Regions from separate parts of the Desulfitobacterium metallireducens DSM 15288 genome, predicted to be linked through region 2. Evidence: riboswitches for the same ligand, from Rfam matches in the RefSeq annotation. Region 2 holds a riboswitch; the other holds the start of a gene.
What was found. A riboswitch is a leader RNA that binds a small molecule or an ion and turns the genes downstream of it on or off. The one in region 2 is predicted to bind thiamine pyrophosphate.
Positions count from the first base shown of each region.

Region 1: another riboswitch for thiamine pyrophosphate. It lies ahead of cytX (putative hydroxymethylpyrimidine transporter CytX); the one in region 2 lies ahead of thiD (bifunctional hydroxymethylpyrimidine kinase/phosphomethylpyrimidine kinase).

Region 1 is NZ_CP007032.1:1,023,348-1,027,773, reverse strand. It holds gene DESME_RS04920 (putative bifunctional diguanylate cyclase/phosphodiesterase) at 1-1,340, shown strand, start outside; TPP riboswitch at 1,429-1,531, shown strand; gene cytX (putative hydroxymethylpyrimidine transporter CytX) at 1,742-2,872, shown strand; gene DESME_RS04910 (4Fe-4S binding protein) at 2,961-3,206, shown strand; gene DESME_RS04905 (pirin family protein) at 3,339-4,181, opposite strand; gene DESME_RS04900 (class I SAM-dependent methyltransferase) at 4,383-4,426, shown strand, end outside.
Region 2 is NZ_CP007032.1:608,177-612,602, reverse strand. It holds gene DESME_RS02945 (acyl-CoA reductase) at 1-1,061, opposite strand, end outside; gene DESME_RS02940 (LuxE/PaaK family acyltransferase) at 1,067-2,194, opposite strand; TPP riboswitch at 2,260-2,371, opposite strand; TPP riboswitch at 2,547-2,660, shown strand; gene thiD (bifunctional hydroxymethylpyrimidine kinase/phosphomethylpyrimidine kinase) at 2,742-3,548, shown strand; gene thiM (hydroxyethylthiazole kinase) at 3,570-4,382, shown strand; gene thiE (thiamine phosphate synthase) at 4,375-4,426, shown strand, end outside.

The DNA.
Region 1 (4,426 bases), 420 kb from region 2:
AACTCAGTCAAGATCTTGAATTCTTGGCTAATCACGATACCTTAACTGCTCTTCCTAATCGCCGTGCGTTTGAGCAAAGGATGGATGAAGCGCTCCAAGAAGCTAAGGACACAGATCGAATGTTTGCCTTAATTTTTTGTGATTTAGATCAGTTTAAAAATCTCAATGACACGGCAGGACATCGCATCGGAGATTTAGTCCTCTTCGAAATTGCTCAGCGTGTAAAACAAATTATTCGGGGAGAAGATTTTATTTCGCGCCTAGGCGGAGACGAATTCATCATCTTTTTAGATGGCGTTTCCTCACCTGAGGAAGTCACGAACATCACCCAAGCTATCCTTTCAACCATAGAACAACCGATAATACTAGATACGCTGGAATATAAAATATCAGCAAGTTTAGGAATTGCGCTCTACCCTCAAGATAGTATTGACCCCTCCATGCTGCTCCAACATGCCGATATTGCAATGTATCAATCTAAAGCACGTGGCAACGGCAATTATACCTTTTTTACACCCGAAATGGGCAAGGCACTTTTACGCCAGACTCGCTTAGCATCCGGTTTGAAAAGTGCCTTAGCACGGAATGAATTTACCGTTGTTTATCAACCTCTATGTGATGCTAAGACAGGAGAAGTAACCAGCGCTGAAGCTTTAATTCGTTGGAACCATTCAAAAATGGGACTGATCCCACCTAACGAATTTATTCCTATAGCTGAAGAAACAAGAATCATCATTCCGATTGGAGAATGGGTGTTAAGATCAGCTGTCCAAGAAGCGAAACGATGGCATGATGCCGGACATATGATCATTGTCGCAGTCAACATCTCCTGCATCCAGTTGGAAGAGTGTCATTGCTATCAAAAGATTCAGCAAATTCTTGCCGAGACAGGGCTCGAACCGCAATTTCTTGAACTAGAAATTACTGAACGTGTCGCTCTTTCTAACCCTGAAGAGATGATCCGTATATTGAACAATCTTAGGTCCATAGGCATAAAGATTGCGATTGATGACTTTGGAACAGGCTATAGCTCCTTAAGTTATCTGAAGAAATACCCTGTCCACACCATAAAAATAGACCGATCTTTCATTCAGGATATCGCCTTCGAAGTGCGCGATAGAGCAATGTTAAAAGCTCTCCTGATTATGGCCAAGAGTCTTAACTTTTCCACAGTCGCCGAAGGTGTAGAAACGCCTGAGCAATTTTCTATTCTATCAGACATGGGATGTAACGTGGTTCAAGGCTTTTTATTGAGTACCCCACTCTCCGGCGAAGAGTTTTTTAATTTCATAACAAATAGGAGGATGGAAGAAGGTCAACTCCTTTCCTCGCTCGGTTAAGAATGGTTAGAATATAACGTTATCGTAAATCACCTATTTACAATCATCAAAAAGAGACTTATAATTTTCCTCAGAGTTCTATATAATTGAATAGTGCAGGGGGTGCTCCGTCGGGAGCTGAGAAAGAATCATCTTAACCCTTAGAACCTGATCTGGTTAACACCAGCGTAGGGATGCTGAAGACTGTCCGCGTAAATGTGGATTTCAAAGATAGGAATAGGCTTACCCCTCGGGTAAGTCTTTTTATTTTCTTAAACAGGTTGTTGGGGGGGGAAGATAGAATGGAGCATTAAATGGTGCTCAGACTGTTGACTTGATAACAGAAATTACTCGCACTAATACATTTTAAGTTCTATAACAGAAAGGGTTGAACACAAATGGAGAAGATTAAGAATTCATCAATGTTTCTTTTATGGGCTGGAGCAGCCATTTCAATTTCTGAAATTTATACCGGGGGGCTAACCGCTCCATTAGGACTGGCGAAAGGCTTAGCTGCTATTCTTATCGGACACCTGATTGGCACTTTGCTTCTGGCATTTGGCGGTTATATCTCTTTTCAAAGCGGTAAAACAGCCATGGAAAAAGTCCGCGACTCCCTGGGGCCAGTAGGAGTAAAAGTTATTGCTTTCCTAAATGTTCTCCAACTCATTGGTTGGGGTACAGTCATGATTATCCAAGCGGGAAGAGCCTTTGGCGGAATCGCTAATCTATCTTTACCGGTCTCCATGATTATAATGGGCTTTGCCGTCTTAATCTGGGCCTTTTTCTTTAATAACTATTCCAAAGCCCTCAATGATATTTTTGTCCTTATTCTGCTTGTCCTGAGCGTCATGATCTTTTTCCGCATTGATATGCAATCCCTCCCTCCAATAACTGGACAGATGAATTTTGCGACTGCGGTGGAACTCTCCATTGCCATGCCTATTTCCTGGCTACCACTCATTGGAGATTACACTAAAAATGGGCAAAGCAAAAGAGGGGTCGTTCTCTCCAGCTTCATCGGCTACTTTATCGGCAGTATGCTTATGTATCTTCTAGGCTTCCTCATTACTCTCCATACGGGGATGGATGTTATCGAATATATCGTGCAGAGCAATATGAAGTTTATCGCTGGCTTTATCATCATCATTGCTACGGTGACAACTGCTTTTATGGATATTTATTCGGCTGTCATTTCCTCTAAACAACTCTTTCCATTTAAAAACGAAAATCTAATGATTGTCCTTTATTCGTTAATTTCTCTTATGATTGCTTTTGTCTTCCCGATCGAAAACTTCGAAAGCTTTCTACTGATGATCGGCAGTGTCTTCATTCCAGTCTACACGATCGTCTTTATCGAGTATCTTACCCATTATAAAGGGCAGAGCTCAAAGCTCAATACGTTAGGCATCCTCATCGCGGCTTTTGGAACATTCCTTTATCAATACTTCGTCAATGTCGAATGGGGCTCACCGACGATTATGGTCTTTATTCTTGTTGCAGTAATTTATTTAACGTTAAAAAAAGTGATAATTCATGATGCTTTATCCTAACCGCATTGTCACTTTGCACGTTTTATAGTATGCTTGTAGCAATACCCCCATCAGGTATATATCCACTAAATAGATAGGAGTGGGAGTTGTGAGTAAAGCAGCATATGTTGATCCCATAAAATGTGATCGTTCACCGTTGTGTCCTTCTAAACGTTCTTGCCCCGAGAAAGCGATCACCCAGGAGAAATTAGGTTTTCTTAGTCGAGGACCCGCTTATGTAAATCCAGATTTATGCGTCGCCTGTGGGGTTTGTATCAAAAGTTGTCCCCATGGGGCCGTGAGCTTTAAAGGATCTGAACCCGGACAAAAAAAGAAAAAAAAGAAAACTAAATAATAACCCAACAAAAAAATCGAGGGAGATCACTTACTTCTTAAGTAGTAGTGATCTCCCTTTTTATTGAAATTTCTTAGCGACTTCGATGAAACACCTGTTTAGCAAATAACGTTGCGTAACAGCTTTTATTACTTATTTGACGAATTTATTCTCATTGAGTTCTTTGAACGCAAGATCCAGCTCTTCTCTTGTGTTCATCACGATTGGACCACCCCAGGCAATAGGCTCTTTGAGTGGTTTCCCGGATAAAAGTAAGAACCGAATTCCTTGATTTGAAGCTTTTACTCGGAAATCTTTTCCTTTATTAAATAGGACCGCATGCTTTTCCGAAATAAACGCTTCATTCTGGGGATCAAAGAAACCTTCTCCTTGAAGAATATAAATGAATAAGGTGGAATCTTCCTCCGTTTCGAAAGTCCATTCCCTATCTTTCTTTACTTCTACATCAAAATAGAGAGGTTTAACATAATCTCCTTCCAGTGCACCTGGTATTCCCTTATAGTTTCCCGCTATAATATGGACTTTGGAATCTTCCTCATCCACGATAGGAATATCGTGCTTTTGGATTCCTCTATACTGTGGTGAAACCATTTTATCTTTAGCAGGTAGATTAAGCCATAGTTGAACTCCAAACAACCACTCACTCCGTTTCGGCATCTCTTGATGAATAATTCCTGAACCAGCTGTCATCCACTGACAATCTCCATCAAGAATACTTCCTTTGTTCCCTAGGTTATCCCCATGTTCTATATCTCCTTTGATAAGATAGGTAACTGTTTCTATTCCTCGATGAGGATGCCACGGGAAACCTTTAGTATAGTCGTTTGGATTAACAGAATCAAAGGCATCCATCATCAAGAAGGGATCAAAATCTTGAGTATCATCATAGCCAATAACTCTGACTAACTTTACGCCAGCACCATCGGTTGCCCTTTCCCCGGTAATAATTTTATTAATAGTTCGAATATTGCTCATTCGACGAACCTCCTTAAATTCTTAAATTATTAAGACTCTCTTATAAGTATGATTAATTATAACACAAGCTTTAAATAATCAAACCTTTTTAATAATTATTTTAAATTTATGAAATTCTATCAAGGATTACACCGACTGATGTTACAAATCATCTTTTCCTGGAATATAATACCATGATATTGGGAAAGGAGGGGAGACTTCATGGTTTCTGTTGAGAACAAGAGAGTCGAAGATATGAATTATTT
Region 2 (4,426 bases):
TCATCCTGGAAGGATAGTGCTTCATAACGATTGCGAACTGAACGGATGGCAATCGCTTCTTCGTCCGTCAGTTTAGCCCGAGGTCGGCGCTTTTCGTAATTCTCGAGTTCAGCGGCGAGTAACTGAGCAAATTGCCTCACGCTAATCGCCCCACCTTCTTCAACCCAGACGGCTTGGGGCGATAAACAGCTTTGCTGATCATAAACCATCACATCATGAGCTAACCGGTGAACCGTGTCTTGGTAGCGATCAGCCGTTAACGCCTCCTTACCGATCGCGGCAAAACTCACCTTATGTCCGTAACCCAATACCGGAATATTCTTAGTAACCTTCTTACGAAGCTTCTGGACCGTCTCACTCGAACCATAAACAATAACCGCATCAACCGACTTAAGCACCGGCTCTTCTAAATCAGCCGTGCCCCCTTTCCACGGAAGAATCGCGAAGCAATTCGCCAATTCCCGATCAACCTGAGCTAAGCTTTGAGCAAAAAGCACGGGCAACAAAGGTTCCGCCGAAGAAGATTTCCCGATCCCTCCGGATTTAAGCAAAAGCCCCATGATTATGCTCCAAAGGGGCAGACCCGGGACATTTCCAGAGAAAACATGAAAAATCAGCTCTGGTCCATATACCCGGCTCATCCCCCCTGTTTTTCGAGGCCGAAAGCCATCCAGTAAGCTCGGATTATCGAACTCTTCATCTAAAAAACGATAAATATCCTTTTTTCGAAATCCACGCATGTAGCGTTTTAATTCTAAGCGAATTGTTTCCCCATCATACCCTGTCAGAGGAGGAAGCACATGTTCAGCAATTTTACGCAACGGATAATCTGGGTTTAGCCAAAGTTGAACTGCTTGATCAATCCGTTCAATAATTTGATCCGTCGTTAAATTGACTAAATATGCGTTACGATGCTTAATCACCTCAGCACAAACTTCAGCTACAATTCCTCCATTTAATTCAGGAAATTGAAGCGTATACCCACCGTACCGTCGTTCCTGATAAGCGTCAAATGTAAGGCCTTCAGGGACAAAATAAGCCGGAATTAACTGGTGTTCCATATTCCTCACTTCCTCTGCTCAGCGATCAACTGATCAACCGCAATCGAACACCCGCGGGGCTCAGCCCCCTTCGATCTCCCGAGCAAAACAAAACCGTCTGGAGTTTTGTATCCCATATCCTCTGTTAAAACAGCTAAACACGAATTCCAATTGGCTAAGTCATAATGAGCCAGCAAACCTATTTCACCATCAGGAACAGCTTCCAGCGTGTCCGGATCTAAAACCTGGATTTGGGTCCAGGCTGGCCCGATTTTATCATAAATGACCTGACCCCCAGAGAGATACGTTTCAATTGTGCGATCATACATTTGTGAACAGAGCTCCGTCATTCCGTACATATTGATACAGAGCTCCCGTGGAACGTCAAAGAACGCTTTGAACCATTCATATAATTCATCCGTCATCACTTCACGTGCTTGCCCTTTTAAGCCGCCTGTATCAAACACCCGACTTCCTTTCGGCAATTGGAACTTCTCCCCTTGCTCCTGACAATAATCGATGAAATGAACATAAGCAAAAGTCGCGCCCAGCAGTAAAACGGGTTCCTGCTCTGCGACGCTTTGTTTAAGCGCAGCAACTAAGGTTGGCATATCAAACCCGATGTCTTGATGGAAGAAAAGCTGACTTCCCTCACTGCCCAATTCCTTAAACGCTCGAGATAGATATCGCGACAAGGAAGAGTTTTGATTTACATCATCGCCCGGGGACAATACTAAAATCCTCATTTTCTCCCGATCCGGAAGAACATAATTTTTAAAAGGAAAAATCATCGATGCATCCCAGACCTTAAAAGTGGGATGATAATTACGCCCCTTTTTTTCCGGATTGGTACTGCCACTCGTCATGAAAACAGGAATCGTCTCGTCGATAGGTTCACACGCTAAAGTAGACTCCTTGAACATCTGATAAGAAATCGGGGGAATATCCTGCCACCTCTTCACGGTTAGGGGTAACTTGCGACGAAGCTGACAATATTTTCTATAGACGGGATTCCATTGATATTGAAATTGAAAAAGTTTGAGAGCTAAAGCATTAAAATCGTCACTAATCTCCGGAGAGTTACTCGCTTTATTTTTAAACTTCTCGATATAGTCAAAAATGTCTTCAACCATTTTTTCTGAGTCTACCCTCATCAAATTCTACTTCCTTCTGTTAAAAATTAATAATAAAAACCGTTCATTAGAAAATGAGCGGTTTTTTACTCCAATATTACTGTCCCTCCGCTGGCATTATCCAGATCAGGTATCACGGTCGGCAGTGGTCTCAACTGCCCTCTCAGCTCAATTCCTTAAGCTCCCTCTATTTAGTTACATTCTTCTTACAGAACTACTTCATAATAAGTAAAGATTAGCACGATTATAGGAAACGTTCAAGTTCTCATCCGAATGTCCCTATCTTTTTCCCTGTTATCGATCTTTCCAGCTTCCAGTCCTTACCTTGACTTTTAACGGATTACGTGCTATTTTTTAACCAATATCTAACCTCATAGTTAGGCAGGGGAGCTGGAAAAGGCCGGCTGAGATTTAGACCTGATGAAGTCTAAGACCCTTTGAACCTGATCTGGATAATCCCAGCGTAGGTGAGCAATACTCTGTAACAAGAAGAGCGCAGCCCTACCTGGAGTTGTGCTCTTTTTATATGTTTAAATCATTCGTTTTTATCCCTAAGGAGGATTTTGTCATGAAAAACGTTTTAACCATCGCGGGCTCTGATAGTAGTGGGGGTGCCGGAATTCAGGCTGATTTGAAGACTTTCTCCGCTCATGGTGTTTTCGGAATGAGTGTGATCACTGCTGTCACTGCTCAAAATACCCAAGGCGTGTTTGCGGTTCAGGATATTGATCCTGATATTATCGCTAAACAAATCGATGCTATCTTTGATGATATCTCTGTCGATGCCGTTAAAATTGGGATGGTTTCTCAAATTCCCACCATTAAGATCATCGCGGAAAAGTTAAGAGAGTATGCTCCGGAAAAACTCGTCGTCGATCCAGTCATGGTCTCCAAAAGTGGTTACCACCTTTTAAATCCCGACGCTGAGCTAACTTTAATTCAGGAATTATTACCCCTCGCTACAGTTGTTACCCCGAATATTCCTGAGGCCGAAGTAATGTCCCACCGTTCCATTCATACCCTTGAAGAAATGAAGGATGCTGCAAAAGCGATTTTCCAGATGGGTGCTAAAAACGTCTTGCTTAAAGGCGGTCACCTTGAAAACGACTCCACGGATATCCTTTTCACTGGAAAAGAATTCATTCCTTTCTCATCTGCCCGAATTAACACCAAAAATACGCATGGAACAGGGTGCACCTTGTCTTCCGCAATCGCCTCAAATCTTGCTCGCGGAATGAGTATCGAGCAAGCGATTGCCCAAGCGAAGGAGTATATTACGATCGCGATTGAGCATTCGTTAGCCATCGGCAAAGGCGTCGGACCAACGCATCATTTTTATAGCCTGTATCAGAAGGCTGGACTTTTGAACGATTAGAATTAGCTTGGAGGTTTATTCATGAACATACAAGAGAAATTAACGGCTGCTTTATCCGCCGTAAAAGAGAAAAGCCCACTTGTCCATCACCTCACGAATTATGTTACCGTCAATGACTGCGCTAACATTACCATCGCGATTGGTGCCTCTCCGGTTATGGCGGATGAGCTATCTGAAGTAGAGGAAATGGTGAGCATTGCTTCTGCCTTGGTTCTCAATATAGGTACTTTGAATTCCCGAACGATCGAAAGTATGCTCGCTGCTGGGAAAAAGGCGAAATCGCTGGGCATCCCCATTATTCTTGATCCTGTAGGCGTTGGAGCTACGACTCTGCGCACAAAGACAGCGCAACGAATCATTGAAGAAGTACAACCCACCGTCATTCGCGGTAATATGTCAGAAATCAAAGTGCTAGCCGGTCTTGATGTTAAAACAAAAGGCGTTGATTCTGTCGCAAGTGAAGAAAATGCTGAAATCATTACGAAGAAACTGGCTACTGAATGGAATTGCATTATTGCGATCACCGGTAAAACAGATATCGTATCCAATGGTAAGCAAGTTTGCCGAATCGACAACGGCCACCGCATGTTGTCCGATGTTTCCGGGACGGGCTGTATGTCTACTTCCCTCATCGGTTCTTACTGTGGTGCAAATCAAGATTATCTAACCGCAACTGTTGCCGGAATCGCCTCCATGGGGCTTGCCGGTGAGCTTGCTCAGCAATCGCTTACCCCAGATGAGGGAATTGGTACGTTTAAAATCCATCTCTTAGATAAAATCTATAATCTGACCCCTGAAAGTTTAGCGAAAGGGTGTAAAGTGACCTGTGAATAAATCAGATGTCGATTATCGTTTATATCTTGTCACCGACCGTGAAA